Regions from separate parts of the Clostridium sp. JNZ J1-5 genome, predicted to be linked through region 4. Evidence: riboswitches for the same ligand, from Rfam matches in the RefSeq annotation. Region 4 holds a riboswitch; each other region holds the start of a gene.
What was found. Region 4 has a riboswitch for S-adenosylmethionine ahead of ACWW38_RS07410 (O-acetylhomoserine aminocarboxypropyltransferase/cysteine synthase family protein). Riboswitches for the same ligand answer to the same signal wherever they lie in the genome.
Positions count from the first base shown of each region.

Region 1 (3,146 bases), 1.8 Mb from region 4:
AAAGTAAGGTTTAATAAAGAAGATTTCTATATAATGCTTCCAGAAGATTGTACTCCAGCAGTTGCAAGTATAATATATTCAAGCTATTTAGGAACTAAAGACATAATTTCAACTATTTTAGATTTATGTAGAAAAGGTTATCTAAGGGTGGAAAATTTTGAAGAAGACATGTTAGAAAATGAACACAATAAAACTAAGAAAAAGAAATATGAAAATTATAAGATAACAAAAATAAAGGAAATAGACGATTTATTATTAAACCATGAAAAGTTTTTTATAGAATGGGTAATAGAGAAGATGGGAAATGGCACTTATGTAACTTTAGAAGATATAAAAAGCTACTCTAAAAAGAACACATCCAAGTTTACTCAAAACTATAATAAGTGGAGTAAACTTGTTAAAGAGGAAGCTAAAAGCAGAGGCTATTTTGATGAAAGAGGCAAAAAATACGCTTTAGCTTGTATAGTGCTGGGAATAATCGAACTTACAGCAGGATGTATATTTACAGCTTTTTCTGCTTTTATGGGAATAGTCAACATAATCCTTGGAGTGATTTTTATTATATGGGGAATTGCTCTTGTATATAGAAAAAGTGACCATGGATATATAGAATATATAAAATGGACTCAATTTAGAAAATATCTAAAAAAGGTACAAGAGGAAAATATACAAAATGAATTTTCACAATATCCATTAGATGAATACCTTATATATGCAATTTCACTTGGACTTGATGATAAAATAATAAAAAAATTTAAGCCATATATAGAGACTAGTTATGATTATAATAATAATTTTATATTCTGGTATTTTATCTTATATAGCAATAATAAAGCAACCAATCCGTTTAATGACAGTATCAATTCAGCATTTGGAGGAGTTGTACCATCTACTGGGGCTGGCGGAGGAACCAGCGGATCAACTGGTGGAGCCGGTGGAGGAGGTGCAGGAGCCTTTTAAATGCAGTAAGATTAATTGTATTTTTTAGATAGATTCAAATTAATTTATAATGTAGAGGTGATAGGTTTGAATATTTATGAATTTGCTATGAAATCAGAGTTAGAGGGATCAGCTTACTATAAAAGAGCAGCTGATTTATGTAAAGATGAGTGGTTAAAGGGAATTTTTGAATTTTTATCCCTTGAAGAAAAGAAGCATTTTAACATATTTAAAGAGATGAAGGATAGAAATCTAGAATTTAAAAGTTTAGAAAATCATAATTATAAAGATTTAAAAAGTATTTTTCAAGACAAGAGAGAAGAAAAAATAATTGGAAGTCTATCAGAGCTTCAAACTAGTATATATTTAGCAGCAGCAAAAGACGAAAGAGATACCATAGAATCCTATGAAAGAATTTTAAGTGAAATTGAAAACGAACAGGAAAAAAAAGCAGTATTAGAAATAATCAATGAAGAGAAAGAGCATTTAAGGTTTTTAGAAGAAGTTATAGAATTAATGAATAAATTAGAAAAAAATAGAGAACAATAAAAATTTAAAAATGTTATTGACAAACATTAATCTTAATAATATAATTGTTAACAATAAAACTTAATATGGCTTATCAAGAGTGGTGGAGGGACTGGCCCGATGAAACCCAGCAACCGGTATATATTATATGAATTATATACAATGGTGCTAAATCCTGCAGCGAAAGCTGAGAGATGAGGGTAGGGTAGATCTATTAAGACCTAAGGATATCCTTAGGTCTTTTATTTTTTCCAAAGTTAGCAAGTTTTAAGGGGTATAGAAATAATCAGGGGGTAAGACAATGATACAAATCAAAAATGTAGAAAAGTTCTTTGGTAAGGACCATGTCTTAAAAGATGTAAGTTTGAGCATAGAAAAGGGGGAAATATTTGGGATAGTGGGGCATAGTGGTGCAGGAAAGTCAACTTTTTTAAGATGTATAAATGGACTTGAAACCTATGATAAGGGGAACGTATTAGTAAATAATAAGGAAGTTAATATATTAAGTGAAGAAGAATTAAGAAAATTTAGAAAGAATATAGGTATGATATTCCAAAACTTTAGTCTGCTTAATAGAAAAAATGTATGGCAAAATGTTTCTCTTCCAATGGAAATCTGGGGGTACAGTAGGGAAGAGATGGATAAAAGAGTAAAGGAACTATTGAATCTAGTGGGACTTGAGGATAAGGCTAGGAGCATGCCAAAAGAACTTAGTGGAGGACAAAAACAGAGAGTTGCTATTGCTAGAGCTTTAACTCTTCAGCCAGAAATACTTCTTTGTGATGAGGCAACTTCTGCATTAGATCCTAAAACTACAAAATCAATTCTAGAACTATTAAGAGAAATAAACAGAAAACTAGGCATAACAATAGTAATAGTAACTCATCAAATGGAAGTTATAAAAGAAGTATGTACTAAAGTAGCACTGATGGAAGAAGGAAGAGTAATACAGTTTGGGAAGGCAGAAGAAATTTTTCTTAATCCAACCAAGGAGATGCAAAACCTTTTAGGGGAAGACGAGGTATTGCCAGAGGATGGAGTAAATATAAAGATTTTCTTTCCAAAGGAATTAAGCCAAAACTGTGTAATAACATCTATGGCAAGAGAATTAAATATGGATTTTTCAATTGTTTGGGGAAAACTTGAAAAATTTAGCCAAGGTGTACTGGGGAGCTTAGTAATTAACATATCAGAGGATAAAAAAGATAAAGTTTGTTTTTACTTAGAAAGTCAAAATGTGCATTGGGAGGTGTTATAGGATATGATTGAAAAAATATTGCTTCCAGCTTTAGGGGAAACTCTAGTTATGGTTATAGTTTCCACAATTTTAGCAATAATAGTAGGATTTATACCAGCTATCATTATGATAATAACAGGCAAAGATGGATTAAGACCAAATGAAGCGGTTTATAAAATTTTAGATGCTTTTATAAATATTTTAAGATCTTTCCCATTTATAGTTTTGATGGTAATACTAATACCATTTACAAGATTTATAGTAGGAAGATCTATTGGAACAGCTGCTGCTATAGTACCATTAACTATTGGATCAGCACCGTTTGTTACTAGAATTATTGAAGCTGCTCTTAAAGAAGTAGATAAAGGAGTAATTGAAGCAGCAAAGTCCTTTGGAGCCAGTACTTCACAGATAATATTTAAAGTTATGCTTCCAGAAGCAC
Region 1 covers NZ_CM132773.1:3,313,575-3,316,720, forward strand. The annotation lists gene ACWW38_RS15835 (DUF2207 family protein) at 1-960, shown strand, start outside; gene ACWW38_RS15840 (ferritin family protein) at 1,027-1,488, shown strand; SAM riboswitch class I at 1,556-1,668, shown strand; gene ACWW38_RS15845 (methionine ABC transporter ATP-binding protein) at 1,769-2,725, shown strand; gene ACWW38_RS15850 (methionine ABC transporter permease) at 2,729-3,146, shown strand, end outside.
Region 1: linked by a shared signal. The riboswitch ahead of ACWW38_RS15845 (methionine ABC transporter ATP-binding protein) and the one ahead of ACWW38_RS07410 (O-acetylhomoserine aminocarboxypropyltransferase/cysteine synthase family protein) in region 4 are both predicted to bind S-adenosylmethionine.

Region 2 (3,146 bases), 1.1 Mb from region 4:
GGATCCTTATTAAATGGATTGGATAAGTTAATAGAGGAAGTAACTAAAGTTCCCGTACATGTTGCTCAAGATTCAGTTTCATCAGTTGCTCTAGGCACTGGAGATGTACTAAGCTACCTAGATAAGATTGATGCATCTTATAAGGGGCAGGATATAAACCTAATAGACTAATATATATACTTATTATATAAGTTATAAAATATACGCTCTATAATCTTAAAATTATGGAGCGTATATTTTATTTAAAATTATTTTGGAATTATGAGAAGTTAAGGATAGCTTAAAACATATGATATTTATATTATGTTATCCATATTTTTATCATGTAATTGTGAAAGGTAATATGAATGGATTAGAGAGTGAGTAATGACTTTGGCCATTTCCATAATTAAATCTAGGCGTATATTCCTATTTGTAAATAGCTCGTTATTATCACTAGAGTCCACAATACCTATTATGGAGGTTTCCCCAACTTCAGGTAAAATTTTACCTACACCTTTTCCAGGATGTATAGGATAATCGCGAGCTTGTATTTCCCCTATGTTTTTCATTTCTCCTAAACAAGCATCAACGCCTATTATACTAGAAGAGGGATGAAGTTTTTTTATCTGCTGAAGCTGTTTATCTATATTTAAAGCGTGTATAGGTTCAGAAATAGTTCCATATACTTTTAGTGGGAAGTTTTCATTTTTTAATAATGTTCCTACTAATGGCCCTAGACAATCTCCTATACATCTGTCAGTACCAATACATACTATAACAGAATTTTCATCCATGTAATCTTTTAAAAAATATGCTATTTCGTAATAAGATAGATTATCTTTATAGTGGACTCTGACTTTATTCAAGAACGACACCTCCTTGATAATTTATATGAAAAGCATATATACTATATGAAATAAAAATTAATAAAAAAAGAAAATATAATAGAATTAAAAGGAAAAAGGAGATGAATAATTGATATAAATGTATAAGTAATTCGAAGTAATGTGGTGAAATTAAGAGCAATATGCTTGTAATTTCATTTAAATAACAAAAGTTAGAGTTGAAATAAGTGCTAGTTCTAGGTATACTAATATTCGTTGACGCGGTAAAACGCTGAAAATAAAAAATAAATAAGCATGCTGGCATGGCTCAACTGGTAGAGCAACTGACTTGTAATCAGTAGGTTCCGGGTTCAAGTCCTGGTGCCAGCACCAATTTCGGAGGAGTTCCCGAGTGGCCAAAGGGGGCAGACTGTAAATCTGTTACGTTTCGTTTCGATGGTTCGAATCCATCCTCCTCCACCATATAAATAAATGGGCGCATAGCTCAGCTGGGAGAGCATCTGCCTTACAAGCAGGGGGTCACAGGTTCGAGCCCTGTTGTGCCCACCATTTATTTTTAGAGAAGTTGGTAGCTGTTAAGTTTTTTAAAAGTTAATATGGAGGAGTTCCCGAGTGGCCAAAGGGGGCAGACTGTAAATCTGTTACGTTTCGTTTCGATGGTTCGAATCCATCCTCCTCCACCATAGAAGACATCAATGTTGATGTCTTTTTTTATTTTTGTTTTATATGAATGTTGATTTTAAATTCAGTTAAAACCTCCTATTTTTAAATTTATATAAATCAAATTAAATATTTGTATAAAATAAATATTTGTAAAATTAATGATAAGTTAAGCTTCATGTTATTGACATGGATATTATACTGTGATAATATTATTTTGCTTAAGTAAAATTAAATAATAGATAAGAAAAAATCTTATCAAGAGAGGTGGAGGGACTGGCCCTGTGAAACCCAGCAACCGGTACTGTTGTACTAAGGTGCTAATTCCTGCAGATTTAATCTGCAAGATAAGAAATCATGATAATCACGCAATCAACCTCTTCAATTAAGAAGGGGTTTTATTTTTTTTTAGAAAGGAGATTTTAGAATGAGAAGATTGTTTACTTCAGAATCAGTAACAGAAGGACATCCAGATAAAATGTGTGACCAAATTTCAGATGCTATTTTGGATGCTATTTTAGAAAAAGATCCTAATGGAAGGGTAGCTTGTGAAACGGCGGTTACAACTGGAATGGTTATGGTTATGGGAGAAATATCCACGAACTGTTATGTTGATATTTCAAAGCTTGTAAGAGAAGTCGTTACAGATATAGGATATACAAGAGCTAAATATGGATTTGACGCTGAAACATGTGCTGTATTGACAGCAATTGATGAACAATCAGTAGATATAGCTATGGGTGTAGATGAAGCCCTAGAGTCAAGAGAAGGTGAAAAAGACGAAGTTGAGGCAATAGGAGCTGGAGATCAAGGACTTATGTTTGGATTTGCTTCTAATGAAACACCAGAATATATGCCTCTTCCTATAAGTATGGCACATAAGCTTTCAAGAAGATTAACAGAGGTTAGAAAGAACGGTATATTACCATACTTAAGACCGGATGGTAAAACTCAAGTTACAGTTGAATATGAGGATGATAAACCTGTAAGAATAGATGCTATAGTTGTTTCAACTCAACATGATCCAGAAGTTACACAAGAGCAAATACGTAAAAATCTTATGGAACATGTAATAAGATTTATAATTCCTAATGAATGGTTAGATGACAAAACAAAGTACTACATAAATCCAACAGGAAGATTTGTTATCGGTGGACCACATGGAGATACAGGATTAACAGGAAGAAAGATTATAGTTGATACTTATGGTGGATACGGAAGACATGGTGGCGGAGCTTTTTCAGGAAAAGATCCAACAAAAGTTGACAGATCAGCAGCTTACGCAGCAAGATGGGTTGCTAAAAACTTGGTAGCAGCTGGAGTTGCAGATAAACTTGAAATAGGTTTAGCTTATGCGATAGGTGTTGCTCGCCCAGTATCACTTTTAGTAAATACTTTTGGAACAGGAAAAGTTGAAGACGATAAAATAGTAGAAATAGTTAACAAAGTATTTGACTTAAGACCTGGTGCAATAATTAGAGATTTAGAATTAAGAAGACCATTATATAGACAAACAGCAGCTTATGGGCACTTTGGAAGAACTGATGTAGAACTTCCATGGGAACAGCTAGATAAAGTAGAAGCTATCAAAAAATATATATAATAATTGAATTAAACATTTTAGTATAAAAAGCTAATATCATAGTGATATTAGCTTTT
Region 2 covers NZ_CM132773.1:2,614,573-2,617,718, forward strand. The annotation lists gene mreB (rod shape-determining protein MreB) at 1-171, shown strand, start outside; gene yyaC (spore protease YyaC) at 297-848, opposite strand; tRNA gene ACWW38_RS12620 (tRNA-Thr) at 1,124-1,199, shown strand; tRNA gene ACWW38_RS12625 (tRNA-Tyr) at 1,205-1,289, shown strand; tRNA gene ACWW38_RS12630 (tRNA-Val) at 1,301-1,376, shown strand; tRNA gene ACWW38_RS12635 (tRNA-Tyr) at 1,426-1,510, shown strand; SAM riboswitch class I at 1,740-1,841, shown strand; gene metK (methionine adenosyltransferase) at 1,915-3,090, shown strand.
Region 2: linked by a shared signal. The riboswitch ahead of metK (methionine adenosyltransferase) and the one ahead of ACWW38_RS07410 (O-acetylhomoserine aminocarboxypropyltransferase/cysteine synthase family protein) in region 4 are both predicted to bind S-adenosylmethionine.

Region 3 (3,146 bases), 1.7 Mb from region 4:
TGGACATATCTTTTTTTATATAAATCGGATTTGTTATAAGAGTAGGAATAAATTCATCTTCTCTAAATATTTCTTCAGGTTTATCTTTTCTGTAATATGCCTCATATATTGATGTTAATAGGCCTTCAAAACTGCCATCATAGATATAGCAAATCATTTATTTCACCTTCTTAAAGTTCTCCAGTGATGCTTGTATAAGCATCATCTGGGCGGTATATGGCTGGAGGAGAGGAGAGAAAAGAAAGCTGTTCATAATTTTTTTTAGCATTATAGATAGGATTTGATTTAAATTTATTAGTTGCATCACTTACTAACTTTTCTCTTATTAATATATCTTTAAAATCTACTTGACCATAATATCTTCCGTTGCAGGTTATAAAATATTGAGCTCTTTTTAGAACCACACCCAACTTTTTTAAATCCTCAAAACTTAAAGAGTGGACTCTTCTAGCAAGGGCAATTTTCCGTACTGATTTTACTCCAATACCAGGTATTTTTATAAGATCTTTTGCATAGGCTTTATTAATCTCTATTGGAAATTTATCTATATTTCTAAGAGCCCAATCAGTTTTAGGGTCCAGGTGTACATCGAAATTTGGATTGTTTTCATTTAACAAATCCTTTGCCGAAAATCCGTAAAATCTAAGAAGCCAGTCTGCTTGGTAAAGTCTATGTTCTCTTAATAGAGGAGGACTATTTAGTGCAGGTAACTTTGGATTATTTGATACTGGCACATAAGCTGAATAGTAGACTCTTTTTAATCCAAAGCGTTTATATAGATTTTCAGAGAGCTTTAAAATATGCAAATCACTTTCAGGTGTTGCACCAATAATAAGCTGGCTACTCTGGCCTGCTGGAACGAAAGAAGGAGCATTTCTATATAACTTTTTTTCATATTTTGAAACAGCAATTTGAGATCCTATAAAAGACATAGGTTTTAATATATTTTCTTTAGTTTTTTGCGGAGCTAGTAACTTAAGACTAGATGAGGAAGGAAGTTCAATATTTATACTCATTCTATCTACAAGTTCCCCAGCTTTCTTAATTAATATTGGATCTGCTCCCGGTATTGCTTTTATATGTATATATCCATTAAAGTTATGTTCATTTCTAAGTTTAGATACAACTTTTAGCATCTGTTCCATAGTATAGTTAGGATTTTTAAAAACTGCAGAACTTAAGAATAAGCCTTCAATATAATTACGTTTATAAAAATTTATTGTTAAGTCAGCTATTTCATCAGGGGTAAAAGTTGCTCTAGGAAGGTCATTAGAATATCTATTTATACAGTAGGCACAATCATAACAGCAGTAGTTTGTAAGTAAAATTTTAAGTAATGAAATACATCTTCCATCTGCAGTAAAACTATGGCATATTCCACTAGAGCTGGCATTGCCTATACCTCCTTTAGAATTTTTTCTGCTACTTCCACTGGAAGAACAGGAAACATCATATTTAGCTGCATCTGATAGTATCTTTAACTTTTCCAACATATCCATAATAGTTCTCCTATACCAATTATATCTTAAATATATATTACCGAACATAAGTTCGTATGTAAATATATTATTACCTAAAAAAGTTATTTTATTTTACATTGACAGCATAATATAAAAGTATTAGAATAGTTTTTAATTAAATAGAAAGAATTCTTATCATGAGAGGTGGAGGGACTGGCCCTTTGAAACCCGACAACCGGTATTAAAAAAATACAACGGTGTCAAATCCTGCAAAATCTTTGATTTTGAGAGATAAGAAAGCTGCTAAAATTAGTTAAGTGTAAATTATGTAAAGATATTTAAGCTGCTTTTCTTATGGGAAAGCAGCTTTTTTATTTAAAAGGGGGCATTTTATGTTTATAAAAAATTTGTTTTTAAATAAAAAACCTGTAATTTCATTTGAAATATTTCCGCCTAAAAAAGATTATTCAATTGAAAGTATCTATAAAACTATAGATGCTTTGGCGCCTTTAAATCCTGATTATATAAGTGTGACTTACGGTGCTGGGGGCGGCACTAGTAAGAACGCAACAGTTGAAATAGCGTCTATTATAAAGAATAAATATAATATAGAATCTTTAGCACACTTAACTTGTATAGCATCTTCAAAGGAAGAAATAGATAATATTTTGGATGAATTAAAGAAAAATAATATAGAAAATGTTCTTGCTCTTAGAGGAGATTTTCCACAAGATCCTAATTTGAAATTTCCAAACCCTATCCATTACACACATGCTGTGGATTTAGTAGAGCATATAAAAAAAGATAGCTATTTTTGTATAGGAGGGACATGTTATCCAGAAGGACATATTGAATGCAGGAGTATTGTAGATGATTTGTTTAATTTAAAAAATAAAGTTGAAAAAGGTACTGACTTCCTCATTACCCAGCTATTTTTCGATAATAATATTTTTTATAACTTTAAAGAAAAAACAGAACTTATGAAGATAGATATTCCTATAGAAGTTGGCATAATGCCAGTTGTAAATAGTAGACAGATTAAGAGAATAACTTCTCTTTGCGGAGCTCATGTTCCGGATAAGTTTGTAAAAATACTTGATAAATATATAGACAGACCTGAGGCTTTAAAGGATGCTGGAATTGCTTATGCTACTGAGCAGATTATTGATTTATTATCTTCTGGAATTGATGGTATTCATATTTATACTATGAATAATCCAGAGGTAGCTAAGAAAATAGTAGCTAATATATCGTCAATAGTAACTGCATTAAATAGTTTTAATATAGCATAAGACTAAAAATAAAAATTATAGGAGGAAGATATTTGTACATTGATAGAGATGAAGTTTTAAGATATTTAGGATATAAAAGAGGAATAATATATGATGAAGTTTGGAGTCTTATTAATAAATCTATTGAAGAAATAAAAAACTATATTAACTATAGATATACCTATAAGATTTTTGATATAAAAATAGATAATAGTGAAGTAAAAATAATTGGAAGTAAATTGGTATTTGAAGGTAGGGATATAGCAGAGCATCTTAAAGATTCAAAAATGTGTGCTGTTTTAGCAATGACTTTAGGAAATGAGATAGAAACAAAAATAAAGTATTATGAAAAGGTTAATCTTACAAAAGCTTTAATACTAGATGCATGTGCATCCACTGCTATAGAATGGATTTG
Region 3 covers NZ_CM132773.1:3,233,588-3,236,733, forward strand. The annotation lists gene ACWW38_RS15445 (TIGR03915 family putative DNA repair protein) at 1-157, opposite strand, end outside; gene ACWW38_RS15450 (putative DNA modification/repair radical SAM protein) at 171-1,499, opposite strand; SAM riboswitch class I at 1,650-1,758, shown strand; gene metF (methylenetetrahydrofolate reductase [NAD(P)H]) at 1,853-2,752, shown strand; gene ACWW38_RS15460 (methionine synthase) at 2,785-3,146, shown strand, end outside.
Region 3: linked by a shared signal. The riboswitch ahead of metF (methylenetetrahydrofolate reductase [NAD(P)H]) and the one ahead of ACWW38_RS07410 (O-acetylhomoserine aminocarboxypropyltransferase/cysteine synthase family protein) in region 4 are both predicted to bind S-adenosylmethionine.

Region 4 (3,146 bases):
TAAGCTTTATATTTTTTCAAGAGTTAAGTAAGTGTGGTTAAATTTATTATTTTCATCTACAGTTCCTTTATGCATTTCGGTTATTTTCCAATCATTTTTATTATATCCAGGGAAAAAAGTATCTCCTTGAAAGTCATGATGTATTATGGTAAGATATATCTTCTTTGCATATGGCATCAATTCAGAAAAAATTTCTCCTCCTCCTATTACAAAGTATTCTTCTTTACTGTGAATAAGTGGATTTATTTCATCAACACTGTGGATAACTTTCACATTTATATTTTCCATATTATAATCTCTATTTCCAGTTAACACTATATGCTTTCTTCCAGGAAGTACACTTGGAAGGGCCTCAAAAGTTTTTCTACCCATAATCATTGTTTTAGTTTTAGATAGAGTTATCTCTTTAAAATGTTTTAAATCTTCAGGAATTTTCCAAGGAAGATTATTATCTTTACCAATTACATTATTTTGAGATACTGCAACTACAAAACTCAGCATATTTTTCACCTCTTTTATTAGTACTAAAATTATAACATTGAATTAATATCTGTAATATATAAGTTAAATATTTATCAAATTTATTATGAAATTTTTTAATAATTCATGTATATATGGTATAATTTTTATATAGAACAAATGTAAAGTTGAATTTAGTTGTACTTTATAAGCTTAGGTAAAATGTCTAAAGTTGTTATATATCAAATTGAAAGCAACTGCAAGGAGAATAATTATGATTAAAGGGAAAAAAGTTATAATTAGACAGCTAGAACTAGGAGATGAAGAATATTTTCACAAATGGTGGAATGATGAGCTGATGATGGAGCATTCAGGAAATGCTTTTGGAACTTTACAAAGCAAAGATAGTATAAGAAAATGTATTGTAGATCAAATTGAAGATTGTTCTATGTTTCCTGAAAGCAAAAGATTCATTATACTAAGAAAAGATGATTTAGTTCCTATTGGTGAAATCAATTATATGAACTGGGATGCAAGAAACCAAAAGGCTGAAATAGGTATAAAAATATGTTATATAAAAGAGCAAGAAAAAGGATATGGCTATGATGCACTATATTATTTTATTGATTTTCTATTCAAATTTTTAAATTTAAATAAAATAGAATTAACTACTATGATAGATAATATAAAAGCTCAAGGACTGTACAAAAGATTAGGTTTTAAAGAAGTAGGTATAATTAGAGAAGCTTATTTTGACAGCAGGATTGGTATATTTTCTAGTGTAGTATTTATGGACTTATTGAAAAGTGATTGGAAAGAAATAAAATCAAGCTCAATAATATAAAACACAAAACACGTAGGCAAGTACTTACGTGTTTTTATATAAATTGTAAAAAACTTCTTGACACACAATGAAATCATGTGTAAAATTAATTTTAAAATTGAATAAAAGATTAATCTTATCAAGAGTGGTTGAGGGACTGGCCCGATGAAACCCGGCAACAGCTAGTTTAAAGCTTTAAACTAGAAATGTGCTAATTCCTGCAGGAAATATCCTGAAAGATAAGAAGGGAGTAGGCTATTTAAATTAATAGTCTAATGCATAAGTAATTATAACCGCTTCTTATCGAGAGATTGAAGCGGTTTTTTTTATGCAAAATAGTATAACGCGTTAAACTAACACTAATGAACATGTAGGGGGCTACATGGAAAGTTTTAAATGAATGTAAAAATCAGCATTCATTTAAAACAGAGCATAAATTATGTAAAAGGGGGCAATTTTTATGAGTAAAAATTGGAAAAAGGGGACTATATGTATACAAGGAGGATATACGCCAAAAGCAGGAGAGACAAGAGTATTACCAATTTATCAAAGCACAACTTATAAATATGAGGATCCAGACCAAGTAGCAGCATTATTCGATTTAGAGGCAGAGGGGCATATGTATTCTAGAATCAGTAATCCTACTGTAGCTGCCTTTGAAGAAAAAGTTAGTGCTCTTGAAGGGGGCGTTGGAGCTGTCGCTGTATCAGCAGGTCAAACAGCTACTGCTTTAGCTATATTAAACATTTGTAAAACAGGAGATCATGTAGTTGCTGCATCTACACTTTATGGCGGAACTTTTAGTCTGCTTTCAACAACCTTAAAGAAATTTGGAATAGATGTAACTTTTGTAAATCCAGATTCAGATGAAGAAGAAATATTAAAGTGCTTTAAAGAAAATACAAGAGCTATTTTTGGTGAGACCATAGGGAATCCAGGATTAAATATTTTGGATTTTGAAAAGTTTTCATCAGTCGCAAAGAAAAAGCAAGTGCCTTTTATTGTAGATAATACAATAGCAACTCCATATCTTTGCAACCCGCTAAAACTTGGAGCTAATATAGTTGTTCATTCTACAACAAAATATATTGACGGTCATGCTACCAGTATAGGTGGAATCATTGTAGATGGTGGAAATTTCAATTGGGACAATGGAAAATATCTAGAGCTTATAGAACCAGATCCAAGTTACCATGGAGTTAAATATGTTGAGAAGTTTGGAAATGCAGCATATATAGTGAAAGTTCGTGTTCAGCTTTTAAGAGACCTAGGAACTTGCACAAGTCCTTTTAATGCCTTTTTATTTAATCTGGGACTTGAAACACTACATTTAAGAATGGAAAGACATAGTGAAAATGCTTTTAAGTTAGCTAAATACCTAGAGAAACATGAAAAAGTAAGCTGGGTAAGCTATCCTCTCCTTGAAAGCCATACTACCTATCCTCTAGCTAAAAAATATTTGCCTAAAGGGGCTAGCGGTATATTAACTTTTGGAATAAATGGAGGAATTGAAGCAGGTAAGAAATTCATTAGAAATCTAGAATTAGCTGCTTTAGTAGTTCATTTAGGAGATGCAAGAACATCAGTAATTCATCCTGCTAGTACAACACATAGACAATTGAATGAAGAGCAGCAGGTAGCATCAGGAGTTACACCAGACTTAATTAGGGTTTCTGTAGGAATCGAAGATATTGAAGATATTATAGCTGATTTTCAACAGTCTTTAGAGAATTTAGGGAACTAATCCGATGACTACCCGCTCTAATACTCTCATGGGAGTAAAAACTCCCTCCGAAGCAAAGAACTCTGTTAATATAAGTATTATAATAAGATAAGGAGAAAGAAAGTATGCCAATTATAATAC
Region 4 covers NZ_CM132773.1:1,562,410-1,565,555, reverse strand. The annotation lists gene ACWW38_RS07420 (dihydrofolate reductase) at 7-501, opposite strand; gene ACWW38_RS07415 (GNAT family N-acetyltransferase) at 734-1,303, shown strand; SAM riboswitch class I at 1,416-1,528, shown strand; gene ACWW38_RS07410 (O-acetylhomoserine aminocarboxypropyltransferase/cysteine synthase family protein) at 1,743-3,026, shown strand; gene metA (homoserine O-acetyltransferase MetA) at 3,131-3,146, shown strand, end outside.